DNA from 2 places in the Paraglaciecola sp. L3A3 genome. Region 2 is predicted to be linked to the other one. Evidence: predicted binding sites of a transcription regulator. Region 2 holds the regulator's gene; the other holds the start of a gene.
The links. Region 2 encodes sigma-54, which starts transcription at its own class of promoters, with help from an activator protein. Its sites were predicted from a motif close to GTTGGCACGNNNNTNGNNT; they were not measured.
Positions count from the first base shown of each region.

Region 1: the regulator sigma-54 is predicted to act here: its motif matches at 1,638-1,656, upstream of flhA (flagellar biosynthesis protein FlhA).

Region 1 is NZ_CP047023.1:1,628,995-1,637,368, forward strand. Features, by position in the region: gene GQR87_RS06825 (IS91 family transposase) at 1-219, shown strand, start outside; gene GQR87_RS06830 (endonuclease/exonuclease/phosphatase family protein) at 565-1,317, shown strand; gene flhA (flagellar biosynthesis protein FlhA) at 1,706-3,805, shown strand; gene flhF (flagellar biosynthesis protein FlhF) at 3,838-5,136, shown strand; gene GQR87_RS06845 (MinD/ParA family protein) at 5,133-5,999, shown strand; gene GQR87_RS06850 (RNA polymerase sigma factor FliA) at 5,996-6,727, shown strand; gene cheY (chemotaxis response regulator CheY) at 6,766-7,149, shown strand; gene GQR87_RS06860 (protein phosphatase CheZ) at 7,183-7,947, shown strand; gene GQR87_RS06865 (chemotaxis protein CheA) at 7,961-8,374, shown strand, end outside.
Region 2 is NZ_CP047023.1:4,625,874-4,634,247, forward strand. Features, by position in the region: gene mlaE (lipid asymmetry maintenance ABC transporter permease subunit MlaE) at 1-314, opposite strand, end outside; gene GQR87_RS19090 (ATP-binding cassette domain-containing protein) at 311-1,111, opposite strand; gene GQR87_RS19095 (calcium/sodium antiporter) at 1,511-2,467, shown strand; gene GQR87_RS19100 (KpsF/GutQ family sugar-phosphate isomerase) at 2,473-3,438, shown strand; gene kdsC (3-deoxy-manno-octulosonate-8-phosphatase KdsC) at 3,438-3,992, shown strand; gene lptC (LPS export ABC transporter periplasmic protein LptC) at 3,989-4,555, shown strand; gene lptA (lipopolysaccharide transport periplasmic protein LptA) at 4,518-5,066, shown strand; gene lptB (LPS export ABC transporter ATP-binding protein) at 5,066-5,791, shown strand; gene GQR87_RS19125 (RNA polymerase factor sigma-54) at 5,857-7,344, shown strand; gene hpf (ribosome hibernation promoting factor) at 7,370-7,657, shown strand; gene ptsN (PTS IIA-like nitrogen regulatory protein PtsN) at 7,673-8,116, shown strand; gene rapZ (RNase adapter RapZ) at 8,117-8,374, shown strand, end outside.

The DNA.
Region 1 (8,374 bases), 2.3 Mb from region 2:
ATGCGCGTGCGGCACTTTGGTTTTTTAGCGAATTGTTGTCGACGTAAAAAACTTGAGGTCATTCGACGACAATTACCTGACATGGTGGAGCAACAGGACAATGAAGAAACATACGAACCCGCTAAATACTGGCCTTGTCCAGCATGTAAAGCAGGTGTGCTGATGTTGACGTCAATCGTACTGCCGCCCCTCAATGTTCAGAAGATAGCAAGTGGCTAAGATAATCGTATGACGGTCTAATACAGACCGATAAAGACGCAGTAATATGACAGGTAAATCACTGTCATGGGTTAGGCTGGCCTATCGTTTGGAAAACAAGATAAAGAGTCGATAATATGATAACCAGTACCGTGTTTAACATAAAAATATTGCTCATAGTGGCTGGTAGGTATGCGAATAAACTTGCCCTTGATACGCGAACCGCTATTCCTTTCAAATACAAATTCCATTAGCATAAACAATACCAATAAATTTAAGGGCAGGGTCTCGGCTTTGTCCAACAAGGTGATTATTCGTCACACACTACGTGCCGTATAATCACTAAGTAGTTAATTGTCTCTATCTATGAAAGTTGTTACTTGGAACTGTAATGGAGCACTCAGACGAAAGCTTGCAGAAGCAGATAGCTTACAAGCCGACGTTTTAGTGATTCAGGAATGCGAGGATCCTGCGCTATCGACACCGGCCTACAGAGACTGGGCCGGTTCTTACCTGTGGGTTGGCGAGTCGAAAAATCGTGGCATCGGCATATTTCCTCGGAATGGTCACCTGATTGAAAAGTTAGATTGGAGTGGCAGCTTTTCCGTGCCTGGGTTGTTTAGCAGAAGTGAAACGCTGAATTGGAGTACGGGAGATCTCAGGCTTTTTCTCCCTTTCACTATAAACAGAGATCTCACTGTGTTGGCAGTCTGGACGAAGGGGCGAAATGACGAAGCATTTGGGTACATGGGGCAATTCTGGAAATACCTTCAAATTCATCGTGCAGATCTGAGCCAACCAAAGACACTCATTCTTGGCGATTTTAATAGCAATGTGCGCTGGGATAAGCCGGACCGATGGTGGAATCATTCAGACGTGGTTGCTGAGCTCAGCGAGATGGGTTTCAAGAGCCAGTATCATCGAGCTTTTGATGAAGAACAGGGCAACGAGTCCAACCCAACATTCTTCTTGCAGCGGAACCGTGAGAAGGCGTACCACATTGATTACTTTTTTACCTCGTCAGACTTTACAGAAGAATGTGATTTGAAGATGGGTCAGCACGACGGTTGGATTTCGATTAGTGATCACGTGCCGTTGACGCTGAGCATCAACAATTAATCGGGTAGCCGGAGGTGTCCTCCAGCCCACACTACAGCCTGAAACTCAATGAGTTCGTCGACTTTGATTTTTGAAGAATGGATTCCTGCTAACGACATGCAGCAATGACTAAATTGTCGACTGTGGTTTTCTAATTTCGATCTTTGGCTTTTTCTCGTAACTCGCCGCTGAATTACAGATCAGTTTTTTGCTATCCACTAAAATCTATCTCCTATCTAATGCATCTAATCTTTTCCTCGCCGTTATTTCTACTTAAGTTATTTATAGTGATCCGTATAAATTACCGGCAAACGATTGTGACCTTTGATTATTTTGAGCGACTTGGCGCACTAGTTGCTATCACTTCAGTTAATCATTCGAAAACCAATAAAGCGTCAATTTTTTGTTTATGGAATTAACTTCGTATTTAAATCGATTCGACAAGAATAAACTAAAGTCTGCGACAACTGGTTTAGGCGCTCCTATAGTGTTGTTGGCTATTATGGGTATGGTTATTTTACCTATGCCGGCGTTTTTGTTGGACATATTATTTAGTTTTAATATCGCTTTATCCCTAGTGGTTATTCTGGTTTCAGTTTTTACTAAAAAGCCTGTAGATTTTGGTATTTTCCCCCTTGTTTTATTAATTGCCACTGTATTAAGACTGGCACTGAACGTAGCTTCCACCCGTATTGTGTTGCTTGAAGGACATGAAGGTGGTGCAGCTGCGGGGAAAGTGATTGAGGCTTTTGGTGCAGTGGTTATTGGTGGTAACTATGCCGTCGGTATTGTGGTTTTTGCCATATTATTAATTATAAACTTTAAAGTTGTGACCGCGGGCGCAGGGCGAATATCTGAAGTAAGTGCACGTTTTACTTTAGATGCAATGCCGGGTAAACAGATGGCCATAGATGCAGATTTGAATGCTGGCTTTATAGATTCAGATGAGGCTCGTAAACGCCGTTTTGAAATTACCAGTGAAGCAGATTTTTACGGCTCTATGGATGGTGCGTCAAAATTTGTAAAAGGTGATGCCATCGCTGGTTTGTTTATTATGTTGATAAATATAGTAGGCGGCTTATTTATAGGTATGATCCAACATGATTTGGCCTTTTCCGATGCCATCGAAATTTATACTTTATTGACCATAGGTGATGGTTTAGTTGCGCAAATCCCGTCTTTATTATTGTCTGTAGCTACTGCGATTATTGTGACACGAGAAAACGATTCTCAAGAAATGGGCCAAGAGTTAACTAAACAATTAGGTAATCAAAGAGCTTTATACATTACCAGTGGTATTTTATTTGTGATGGGGATAGTCCCAGGTATGCCACATATAGCGTTTCTTGGTTTTAGTGCAGCTGTTGGTGGTTATGCATTTTATAGTCATTGGTTAGCAGAAAAACGGGCTAATGAACCTGAAGTTGTCAGCCAATTGCCTGAACAAAGTAACGCACCTCAAGAAATTAAAGAATTAGGTTGGGATGATGTTCAACATGTCGACACTATTGGCTTAGAAGTTGGATATCGATTAATCCCGTTAGTCGACAAAGCTCAAGGAGGGGAGTTATTAACCCGAATTAAAGGTGTACGTAAAAAATTATCTCAAGAGTTAGGTTTTTTAATTCCGCCAGTGCATATTCGCGATAATTTAGATTTAAGCCCTAATAATTATACCATTGCTATGTTAGGTGTGACTGTGGGGGAATCTGAGCTTAGCCATGACAATGAGCTAGCGATTAATCCTGGGCAAGTATTTGGCAAGCTAGAGGGTAAAGTGACCACTGATCCTGCGTTTGGTTTAGATGCAGTTTGGATTAAAGCTAATCAAAGAGAGCATGCACAAACCTTAGGTTATACGGTTGTGGATGCTGCCACTGTAGTAGCCACACATTTAAGTCAATTATTAACCAACAATGCTTATCAACTATTGGGCCATGAAGAAGTTCAACAGTTGCTCGATTTACTTGCTAAAAATAGCCCTAAATTAGTTGAAGGCTTAGTACCGGATATCTTGCCATTAAGTACTGTGGTCAAAGTATTGCAAACGCTTTTATATGAAGGTGTACCTATAAGGGACATGCGTAGCATAGTGCAGACACTATGCGAATTTGGCCCGAAGAGTCAAGATCCTGATGTACTAGTCTCTGCAGTACGTATTGCTCTAAAACGATTAATTGTCCAAGAGATTAACAGCGGCGCCCCAGAAATACCTGTCATAACTCTGGCGCCAGAGTTGGAACAGATGTTGCACCAGTCACTTCAAGCAGGTGGTGCCGAAGGTGCTGGCATCGAGCCGGGTTTAGCTGAACGTTTACAAAGTTCACTAAATGAAGCGACTCAACAACAAGAGTTAGCTGGTGAACCGGCAGTATTATTGACTTCAGGCATGTTACGCCCAGTTTTATCTAAGTTTTTAAAACATTCAGTGAGTGGGTTACATGTTCTTTCATATCAGGAAATTCCTGATGATAAACAAATTAAAATCGTGAGTGCTGTGGGTCAATAATCTGACACAATTGAAGTACATTAGGGGGTTATGTGAAAATCAGACGTTTTTATGGTAAAGATATGCGAGACGTGCTTAAACAAGTCAAAGACGAGTTGGGCGGTGATGCTGTTATCATGTCAAATAAAAAACATGCGGACGGAATTGAGATTGTCGCAGCTTATGACAAAGAGCCTGATGCTCAGCTTCCCCGTCAAACTAAACCTCAAGTTGAAAATAGTGTCAATGCTCAGCGAAAAACACCGACTTTAAGTGAAATTATTGGTGATAATGGGCCTGATAGTTTAAAAGCTTTGCTTGAAAAACAATCACAATCAGTGACAACTCAGACTGAACCTTTGGTCCAGCCTGAGCGACCTTTGGTTACTCAGCCGGTTCAACAACAAAATTCAACTCCTCAGGAACACTCTGCCTTAAAAGAAATGAGGCAGGAATTATCATCATTGCGTAATATTCTACAGTTCCAGATATCAGGTTTAATTAATCAAGAAAATAATCGAAAACATCCATTGCATGGTTATTTAGTTGAAAAACTATTACAAATGGGTATTTCAAATACATTAGCCGAAGAAGTGGTTGCCTATGCGCCCGAATCTGCTAATGAACGAGAAGCTTGGTTATTTTTACTTAAACTTTTGGCTAATAGATTGCAAACTAAAAGGGATGATATTCTTTCCCAACCTGGTGTGGTTGCACTAATGGGACCTACTGGTACCGGTAAAACTACCACAGTAGCTAAACTAGCTGCCCAAGCAGCACAAAAATATGGCGCAGAACAAGTTGCGGTAGTGACTATTGATAATTACAGAATTGGTGCCTTTGAGCAAATTGCGACTTATGGAAAAATTATCGGTTGTTGTGTAAAAAAAGCGCAAAATGCCAATGAATTATCAGATTTACTTTATCAATTTAGGAATAAACGTTTAGTATTAATAGATACTGCAGGTTTTGGTCAACAAGATGCTAGACTAATCAAGCAGTTAGATACTATTAAACAAAATTCTTGTGTTACTATTAGAAAATATTTGGTGATGCAAGCCAATTGCCAGTATCGTGTCATGCAACAAACGATTAAAGAGTATCGACAGATTTCTTTACAAGGGTGTATATTGACCAAGCTGGATGAATGTTACAGTCTTGGAGAGGCGATAAGCGTGGCGATAGAAAATAAATTGCAAATTTGTTATTTGACTAATGGACAGAAAGTGCCTGAAGATATGCAACCCGCAGATACGAAATTTTTAATTATGAGTGCAGCAAAGCTTTATAAAAAATTCGGTTTACTTCATACTGAAACAAATCACATTACAAATGCAGCAGTGGCAGTATGATTGAGGACCAAGCAAGTAGCTTAAGAAGAATGAATCAATCTAGACTTATAAAAGTAATAGCCGTGACAGGCGGTAAAGGTGGTGTAGGTAAAACTAACATCACACTTAATACCGCCATCTCATTGGCTCAACAAGGCAAACGCGTTATGGTACTAGACGCGGATTTAGGTCTTGCCAATGTCGACGTATTGTTGGGATTGAGGGTTGAAAAAAACTTATCTCACGTCTTGTCTGGTGAATGCACCTTAGACGAAGTGTTAGTTGAAGGCCCATACGGAATAAAAATTGCGCCAGCTACATCTGGCAGTCAATCTATGGCTGAACTATCACCTACCGAACATGCTGGTCTGATTCGAGCTTTTAGCGAATTACAAACGCAAATTGATGTGTTAATTGTTGATACTGCTGCTGGGATTTCGGATATGGTGTTAAGTTTCTCCAAAGCTTCTCAAGACATATTAATGGTGGTTTGCGATGAGCCTACATCGTTAACTGATGCCTACGCATTGATTAAGATTCTAAATAAAGAACATGGCATATTTAGATTTAAGATTGTCGCTAACATGGTGCGTAGCATGCGTGAAGGTGATGAATTGTTTACTAAATTAACAAAAGTGACTAATCGATTTTTAGACGTAGCGTTAGAGTTAGTTGCAGTTGTACCTTTTGATGAAAATGTACGTAAATCGGTGAGAAAACAAAAAGCAATTGTTGATGCTTATCCTACTTCTCCTGCCGCTATGGCAATTCGTCGATTAGCTAAAAAAGCGATTGAATGGCCTATTCCTAATCAGCCTGGAGGACATCTAGAGTTTTTCTTAGAGCAATTGGTATCTAAAGACGTTGTGTGCAATAACCGGTGAGTAGTAAAGCAGCTGCTTATCAACAACTTGCCAATAAAAACGATTTAGTTGAACGGCACGCTCCGCTAGTCAAGCGGATCGCCCACCATTTGATGGTTAGATTACCCGCTAGTGTGATTGTTGATGATTTGATTCAGGCTGGAATGATCGGATTATTAGAAGCTTCAAGAAACTTTGATGGCAGTAAAGGTGCAAGTTTTGAAACCTTTGCAGGAATCCGTATACGAGGTTCAATGCTTGATGAAATTCGCAAAGGGGATTGGACCCCAAGATCAGTGCATAAAAATGGTCGGGCAATCACAGAAGCGATTAATCAAGTCGAACGAGCTACCGGAAGAGATGCTCGAGACATAGATGTAGCAGAAAAATTACAAGTCAGTATTGAAAGTTATCACCAGATGTTAAATGAAGTTAATGCTGGAAGGATAGTCGGTATTGAAGATTTAGGGGTTACCGAAGATGTGGTAACGACTGAACAAACTAAAGGTTCTAATTCACCTTTTGATGAACTAGTTCAAGGTTCATTTCAAAAAGCATTAGCCGATACAATCACCACTTTGCCTGAACGAGAAGCGATTGTCTTGTCCTTATACTATGACGAAGAATTGAATCTTAGAGAAATTGGTGAAGTTTTGGAAGTGAGTGAGTCCAGAGTAAGTCAAATACATAGTCAAGCAATGTTGAAACTTAAGTCACGTATGCAATCTTGGCGTATAAACGAAAAATAAAATTGTTAATAGAGGTTGGATCCTCACCGGAGGTGGTTTTGGATAAAAACATGAAGATTCTTGTTGTGGATGATTTCTCAACAATGAGAAGAATTATTAAGAACTTACTTAAAGATCTTGGTTTTACAAATATACAAGAAGCAGATGATGGAAACACTGCTTTACCTATGTTGCAACAGGGCGATTTTGATTTTGTCGTAACTGATTGGAATATGCCTGGAATGCAAGGTATAGATTTATTAAGGGCAATTCGCGCTGATACTGATTTAAAACATATTCCAGTGTTGATGGTGACTGCTGAAGCCAAAAAAGAACAAATTGTTGCTGCAGCTCAAGCAGGCGTTAATGGATATGTTATTAAACCTTTTACCGCTGCAACATTAAAAGAAAAATTGGCTAAGATCTTTGAACGTTTAGGTTAAATTCAGGCAGACCGAACTAAAAGGAAAGACTGTATGACAACCTTAAACAAACCGCCAATTTCTTTGGAAGATGCCAAAAAACTAGTGTCTTTAGTTGAGGCGGAAGAGCATCAAGCTGCTCATGATTTGCTCGAAAAAATTCATACAAATAATTCAGTTGAACTATTCTCAGAAGTTGGAAAATTAACTCGTCAATTACATGATTCATTGAATAATTTTCAATTGGATCCTCGTATCATTGATATGACGAATGAAGATATACCTGATGCTCAAACGCGTTTAACGTATGTTATTCAAACCACTGAAGATGCAGCTAACAAAACTATGGATCTGGTTGATACTTGCATGCCTATCGCCGAAAGGCTAAATGAAGGCATACGCAATATCGCACCTGAGTGGGATAAGTTAATGGCTCGTAATCTGCAACTTGGGGACTTCAACCATTTAGCTAAACAAGTTGATAGCTTCTTTAAAGATAGTGCAGAGGAAACGGCTAAACTGAGTAGTTTGTTAACTGAAGTATTACTTGCACAAGGTTATCAAGATATTACAGGGCAAGTTATCAGAAGAGTGATTGAGCTTGTTAAGGAAGTGGAAGATAACCTAGTTTATATGTTAACTATGTTTGGTGGAGTGGAAGCCAAGGATACCGATATAACTCATAAAAAGCTTAATATATCTGATGATCAAGCCGATATGATAGTGGCTGAAGGTCCAATTATGGATGCAGACAGCAGAGACGATGTGGCGTCAGATCAAGATGATGTTGATGATTTGCTTTCAAGTCTTGGATTTTAGGGGTAAATGAAATATGGCTTTTGATGTTGACGAGGAAATACTTCAGGACTTTCTGGTTGAAGCGGGAGAGATCTTAGAACAATTACAAGAACAGCTCGTTGATTTAGAGAATAACCCAGAAGACGCCGATCTGCTTAATGCTATATTTCGGGGCTATCACACAGTAAAAGGGGGGGCAGGCTTTTTATCTCTAACCGAATTAGTTGAAATTTGTCATGGTGCTGAGAATGTTTTTGACGTGATGCGTAATGGCCAGCGTACTTTAACACCAGAGTTAATGGATGTTATTTTACAAGCTACTGATCTAGTCGTACAAATGTTCGATAACGTTAAAGCTGGCGAGGCCCTTGTCGCAGCAGACCAGTCCTTAATAGAAACACTTACTCGCCTGAGTGCGCCTGAATCACTAGATAAACCTGTTATTGTA
Region 2 (8,374 bases):
AACAATGCAGTCACCACAGGCCCAAGTTCTCGCAATAATGACAAAGCCACCATAGGCCCTAAACTGCCTTCAGCTCCATATCCCACAAGTATGGTATAACCTTGTAAGGCCATTACCATGCCGATAAATAAACCAGAAACAACAATAATTAACAAAGACTGCACACCAACAACATGAAGCTGTTTAATTGTCAGTGGAATTAATTTTGCTGGCTGTGGTTTAGCAACAACCGCTCCCCACAGCATAAATGAAGCTCGGCCAAAGGTAGATATTTTATCAATGGCAGACGCCCCAAAGTTAGCTAGCCAATTCATAGTTCTCCTCCTATGAAAGCTTGCGTAATATTAGAAGCTGGGTAATGAAATGGCACTGGACCATCAGCTTGTCCCAGCAAAAACTGTTGAACTAAAGGTGAGTCGCTATTTCTAATTTCTTCAGGGGTACCACTACCAATCACTTTGCGCTCGGCAAGGATATAGATATAGTCAGCAATCGTTAATACTTCAGTCACATCATGAGTCACAACAACACTGGTTAACTTTAGAGCATCATTTAAGGCTTTAATTAACTTAACCAAAACACCCATTGAAATTGGGTCTTGCCCTGCGAAAGGTTCGTCATACATGATAAGTTCCGGATCTAACGCTATCGCTCTGGCAAGTGCTGCCCGTCTAGCCATACCACCAGATAACTCAGCAGGCATAAGTTGAGCTGCTCCTCTCAGTCCCACAGCCTGTAATTTTAACATCACCACTGTGTGAATAAGAGTTTCAGATAATTTAGTATGCTCACGCAAAGGAAACGCTACATTATCAAATACAGACATGTCGGTAAAAAGCGCACCACTTTGAAACAACATACTCATTTGTCGGCGAACTTCAAATAATCTATTTCGGCTCATGCCAGGAATAGACTCATCTTTAAAACGAATGTCTCCTTTATCAGGGGTAAGCTGCCCTCCCATAAGTCGTAACATAGTGGTTTTACCTATGCCACTTGGCCCCATTATGGCGGTTGTTTTACCTTTTTGAATACGCAAAGAAATATCATCATAGATAATACGGCCGTTGCGGCTAAACGTTAGATTGTCTATTTCAATCAAATTTTCCATTAAAAGATGGGAATTCCAAATTAGTTAAACACATGGGTCAAAAAAAAACCCTTCATCAGCCGTGTATTGTATTCGTTTTCCTGCTAAAAGGACAAAAAGAATAAGTAACAAAGTATAATTAATTTTGCTGAACATAAACTTAACCACTGCACCTTAACTGTGTTTGTGCGATTTATGAACATTAAGTTCCAAGCCTTTTCCATTTTACTCAATATTATTCAGCATAATATCCGTCAAATATCTATTTCAACTTAGCCCAAGCGTTAATTGAGTTAGTTTTCTGCATAAAAAGCCTCAAACCTATAGTGACGTTTTTTTTTATTCTTTATTCATATGAAACCAGCTAACTTTTTGCGACAATTAGCACTAGGCTCTTATGATTAAAAGAAGTGAACGTTTGTGATTTTAGAAGCATGTTATTTTCTTGTCTGGTTAGTAGTATTAAGTTTGGCTGCTGACCGATTTGTATTTGGCGCATCAGTACTGGCTAAAAACATAGGGGTTTCACCTATGATAATAGGTCTAACTATAGTCGCAATGGGATCTTCTGCCCCAGAAATAATGGTTGCTGCCACAGCTTCATTTAATGGTGGCACAGATACCGCTGTCGGCAACGCAATTGGCTCAAATATCACAAACATTGCTCTTGTACTTGGAATTACAGCTTTACTAAAACCTCTTTCCATTGCTTCAAGTACCTTAAAAAAAGAAATGCCTTTGCTTTTAGCCGTCTCTTTATTAGCAGTTTATTTTCTTGCTGATTATGAACTGATACGTTTAGAAGGCATAATATTAATCGTTTTATTCTTTGTAGTTATTGGTGCTTTAGCTTGGATGTCGATTCATGTGGAGAAAGGCGATCCTTTGCAACCTGAAGCCGAAAGTGAAATACCCTCAGGTGTATCTACTTCAAAAGCTGTGAGCTGGTTAATTATCGGTATGATTTTACTACCATTAAGTGCTTATTTCATGGTCCAATCCGCAGAGATCATTGCTCGCCACTTTGGACTAAGCGAACTTGTCATTGGCCTTACTATAATCGCTATAGGTACCAGTCTACCCGAACTCGCAGCCTGTGTGGCAGGTGTATTAAAAGGCGAAGACGACCTCGCCTTAGGTAACATTATTGGCTCCAATATATTCAACATTTTGGCCGTACTTGCTATGCCTGGATTGATTGCCCCCGGCGTTATTGATGCTAACGCCGCCACTCGAGATAGTTATGTGATGATAGGCCTCACTGTATTGCTCCTTGTATTTAGCTTTAACATAAGGGGCAGTAGACGAATTAATCGCGTGGAAGGTGGTTGTCTCATCGCCTGTTTCTTCGGTTATCAATATTTATTATTTAGTTGATCACTATGAGCGAATTTATTAAATCAGCCTTAAGAGTATTAACCATAGAACAGCAGGCGATTGAGAAGTTAACTCAATATATCGATCATTCTTTCGAACAAGCCTGCCAGCTTATTTTATCCTGCAAAGGAAAAGTCATAGTTTGTGGCATGGGTAAGTCTGGGCATATTGGTCATAAAATATCGGCCACATTAGCCAGTACTGGCACACCAGCATTTTTCATGCACCCAGCGGAAGCTAATCATGGTGATTTAGGAATGTTGACCGAACAAGACATTTTATTAGCCATTTCCAATTCTGGTGAAACAGCTGAGTTATTAGCACTCATTCCTGTAGTTAAACGTTTAGGTGTACCTATTATTGCCATGACCTCAAATGCCAAATCCACATTAGGTCAATATGCCAATATAAATTTATGTATAAAAGTGGACAAAGAAGCCTGTTCATTAGGATTAGCCCCCACTTCAAGTACCACTGCCACACTAGTGATGGGTGATGCCTTAGCTGTTGCCTTACTAGATGAAAGAGGTTTTACCTCAGAAGACTTTGCTCTGTCACATCCTGGTGGGTCTTTAGGTAAAAAATTACTATTATCCCTTGCTGATATCATGGTTAAAGGAGAAGCTTTACCCTTAGTCACTCCTGAACACACTTTACGTCAGGCATTAGTCGAAATATCTCATAAAGCGCTTGGTATGACTGGAATTGTCGAGCAATCAGGTCAATTAGTCGGTATATTTACCGATGGTGATTTACGTCGAGTATTGGATGACAAAATTGACGTACACCACACAACAATCAAACAAATAATGACCCAAAATAGTATAACCGCCTCCCCTGAAATGCTCGCGGCTGAGGTATTAAAATTGATGCAACAGCATAAAATTAATTCTTTATTCGTCACGGATGCGGCTAACAAACCTATTGGCGCAATCAATATGCAAATATTACTTCAAGCAGGAATTATTTAATGACTTCAATTGATACTCCATATGGCCCAATCAACAGTGCTTTATTGCAAAGATTAAAAAAAATTAAATTACTGGCCTGTGATGTTGACGGTGTTTTTTCTGACGGCAGAATATACATGGGTCAAGATGGAGAAGAACTAAAAGCCTTTCACACAAAAGATGGCTACGGAATAAAAGCCATACAAAAAATGGGTATAGAAGTAGCGATTATTACCGGACGCAGTTCGAATATGGTCGAAACAAGAATGACTTCTCTAGGGGTAAAACATATTTTACAAGGCTGTGAAAACAAACGCCCAGCCCTCGAAAAACTACAAGCCGAGCTTGGTCTAAATACTAACTCAACGGCTGCGATTGGTGATGATATGCCCGATATAGGAATGTTCCAACTTTCCGCATTAAATGTGTGTGTACAAGATGGACATCCAGTTGTAGCCAATAGTGCCCATTATGTTACCCGGACAAAAGGTGGATTTGGCGCTGTACGAGAATTGTGCGATTTAATTTTACTGGCCAATAACCAGCTGCAATTAATTCACGGCTCTAGTGTATGAATAGAGTCACTGTCTGTATCGGCTTATTGTTTATTCTCGCATTAGCTTTAAGCCTACCCGGCTGGTTACAAAAAGAAGAAATAATCCCCATTTCACAAACAGAAGAAGCTTGGATCCCAAATTATCAAGCCAAAAAAATGCGTAGCACTCTTTACGATAAAACCGGTAAAATCAATCATCAAGTTTTTGCAGAATATATGGAAAACTATGATTTATTAGGATTTACCCTCTTTAAGCAGCCTGAATATTTGCTATTTTCTCAAACCGAACATCCTTGGCAAGTCAATGCACAAGAAGGCACCTTATACGAAGACCAACGTTTACAATTCGAGAACGATGTCGAAATCAAGAGCTTAAATAAAGATGGTTATGTTCAAACCATACGTACCAGTTTTGTAGAAATAAATTTAATTGACAAAACCATGACCTCAGATCAGGCTGTAGAAATTATCGGTCCAAACTATGTCATTAACAGCAACGGCTTTACCGTTAGCCTTGAAACCCAAAAATACGAGTTACTAGATCATGTTAAAACCGTTTACCAGCCATCTTCTCAAGACTAAGTTAGTTCTTGCAATTTTAGTGTCGACATCAGCATTTGCCGGCAAGGAAGACTTTACTCAAACCATCAAAGTTGCCTCTAATTATCAAGAAGGTGATGGCATTAATAAGCAAGCTATATATCGTGGTAATGTTCAAATTAGCCAAGGCAGCCTTGTCGTGACCGCCGATGAAGTCAAAGTAGATGCCAGCCAAGGTGAGGGAAATGAAATATTCATTGCCACAGGCAATCCAGCAGAATATTCTCAGCAGCAGGAAGATGGTAGTAAAGTTACCGCCAAAGCTAAAGAAATCATGTACAGAAGAGATACTCGCTCTTTATCACTTAAAGGTGATGCACAAATCGAACAAAACTCCAGCAGTGTGAAAGGTAATTCGATTATGTTCAACATGGAGCTTGAACAAATCATTGCTCAAGGCAATAATCAAGAAAGTGGTCGGGTTATTACAATTTTCCAACCCGAATCTAAAAACAAAGTTAACAGCGTCAAACAACAGGGATCAAAACCTTAATGGCCGTATTAAAAGCCTCTCATTTAGCCAAGTCTTATAAATCACGACAAGTTGTTAGAGATGTCAGCTTAGAGGTATCCACAGGACAAATTGTTGGCTTGTTAGGGCCAAATGGTGCCGGAAAAACCACAACCTTTTATATGATTGTTGGCTTAGTCCCCCTTGATAAGGGTGAAATATATATTGATCAACAAGCTTTAACTTTACAACCCATGCATGTCCGAGCCCGACAAGGTATCGGTTATTTACCACAAGAAGCCTCTATTTTTAGAAAGCTCACTGTTTATCAGAATTTAATGGCTATATTGCAAACTCGCAAAGAGCTATCCAAAGAACAAAGAGAACAACAGGCTGACTCATTATTGGATGAGTTTAACATTAACCATATTCGCAACAGCTTAGGCATGAGCCTTTCTGGTGGAGAACGCCGCCGTGTAGAAATTGCTCGGGCACTGGCAGCAGATCCTGAGTTTATTCTACTTGACGAACCATTTGCAGGGGTCGACCCTATTTCAGTAAATGATATAAAAAAAATAATTCAACATTTACGAGACCGAGGGATAGGTGTATTAATTACTGACCATAACGTACGTGAAACCTTAGATGTATGCGAAAAAGCTTATATAGTAAGTCACGGTGAACTCATTGCATCTGGTACCTCAGAAGAAGTTTTAAGTGATCAACGTGTAAGAGATGTATACCTTGGTGAGCAATTCAGGCTATAGTTAGCCATAAATTGACTCGGCTGATATCAACAACGAATTAAACATAAATTAAACATAAGAAGTAAATGAAACCCTCTTTACAGTTAAAATTTAGCCAACAACTCACAATGACACCTCAGTTGCAGCAAGCGATTAAGCTCCTGCAACTGTCTACACTTGACTTACAAACAGAGATCCAAGAGGCACTTGATTCAAACCCTCTATTGGAAGTAGACGAGCAATTTGATAGTGCTGGTGATAAAGCTTTAGAAACCAATCATGATGCCAATGGCGCAAATGACGCTTCAGAGGTCAATGTCGACAATATTGACTCAGGCGATGCTTTACAAAACAACGATATTCCAGAAGACTTACCATTAGATAGCACTTGGGATGAATATTTAAGTGCTTCATCTGCCCCAGCGCCTTCACCTGTTAGCAGTTCTGGCCCGTCACATGATGACGACCAAATTTTCCAAGGTGAGACCACTGACAATATTCAAGACCATTTACTTTGGCAAGTGCGCCTGACCCATTTCAGCGATAACGATCAAGCCATAGCTATCGCCATTATTGATTCTATTGATGAAGGTGGTTATTTAACCATCAGCACAGAAGAAGTATTGGCCAGCATGGACGATGAAGAAATTGAGTTAGATGAAGTAGAAGTGGTACTTAAACGTATTCAAATGCTCGATCCAATCGGCTCTGGCGCCAGAAGCGCACAAGAATGCCTACTGATTCAATTAAAACAGTTTGCAGCTGAAACTCCATGGCTAGCAGAAGCCAAAATGTTAATTACCGACTATTGTGATCTGATTGGTAGTAAAGATTATCGTACCTTAATGCGTAAAACTCGTCTAAAAGAAGAAGAGTTACGAGAAGCCATGCGTTTACTACAAACGCTCAACCCTCGTCCGGGTACGGCTATCGTTACTGGAGAACCAGAATACGTTATTCCAGATGTATCGGTAAGCAAAAAAAATGGTCGCTGGGCCGTTGAACTTAACCCAGACAGTTTGCCAAAGCTGAACGTAAATCAGCAATATGCAGCCATGAGTAAAAGTGTCAAAAACAGTTCTGATAGCCAATTTATTCGTTCTCATTTACAAGAAGCCAAATGGTTTATTAAAAGTGTTGAGAGTCGGAACGAAACCTTATTAAAAGTATCTAATTGTATAGTACAACAACAAATGGGATTTTTTGAACACGGTCCCGAAATGATGAAACCTATGGTGTTAAATGATGTGGCAGAAATGGTGGACATGCACGAATCGACTATTTCACGAGTAACCACGCAAAAGTATATGCATACACCTAGAGGTATTTTTGAACTTAAATATTTTTTCTCAAGCCATGTAGCAACAGATGCGGGCGGAGAATGTTCATCAACAGCCATTAGAGCGTTGATCAAAAAGCTGGTCGCAGCTGAAAAGCCAAGTAAACCTTTAAGCGACAGCAAAATTGCACAATTGTTGGCCGACCAAGGTATACAAGTGGCCAGGCGAACAATAGCAAAATACCGGGAATCATTATTGATACCCCCGTCTAACCAACGTAAGAGCCTATTATAGGCGAATTTTAGAAGGAAGAGGCGATATGCAAATTAACCTTACTGGTCATCATGTAGATATTACAGATTCTTTGAGAGACTATGTCGACACTAAATTCACCAAGTTAGAACGACATTTTGATCATATCAACAATGTGCACGTAATTTTAAATGTAGAAAAGCTTAGTCAAAAAGCCGAAGCTACATTACACCTCAGTGGAACGGAGGTGTTCGCAACATCTGAGCATGCAGATATGTATGCAGCAATAGATGGCTTAATCGATAAACTTGATAGACAAGTGATTAGGCATAAGGAAAAAGTCAAACGCCATTAACTATAGAATCCCATAATGGAAATTAAAGACATTCTTCACCCTGACTGCACTTTATGTGCAGTTCAGGGCACTAGTAAAAAAAGAGTACTTGAACTCATTAGCCAAACGGCGTCTCAAGTGATTAGCAACATAGATCAAGCAACCATACTGGCCAGTTTAACCGGCAGAGAAAAAATGGGTAGCACTGGGATTGGCAATGGTATCGCCCTCCCCCATGGTAGATTAAAAGATCTAGAAAATGTCTTAGCCATAGTGGTCACCAGTGAAACACCTATTCCCTATGATGCTATTGACAATCAACCTGTAGATATTTTTATTGCTATTTTAGTGCCAGAAGAAAAAGCATCCGAACACTTAGGTACTTTATCTGCGATTGCCCAAAAATTAACGAACAAAGATACATTACATAGAATTCGCAGTGCAAAAACTAATCAAGAACTATTTGAGGTTATGAGCTAAATGAAACTCATCATTATCAGCGGACGATCAGGCTCAGGTAAATCTGTAGTATTACGAGCATTGGAAGATCTCGGTTACTATTGTGTAGACAATATCCCAGTTAACTTGTTGCCCACTCTGACCCACACAGTGGTAGATGAATACGATCAAGTGGCAGTAAGTATCGACGTAAGAAACTTACCGAAAGACACTAACGAGCTAGTGGAAATTCTCGATTATTTACCTTCTACATGGAATCTAACCATACTTTATCTAGAT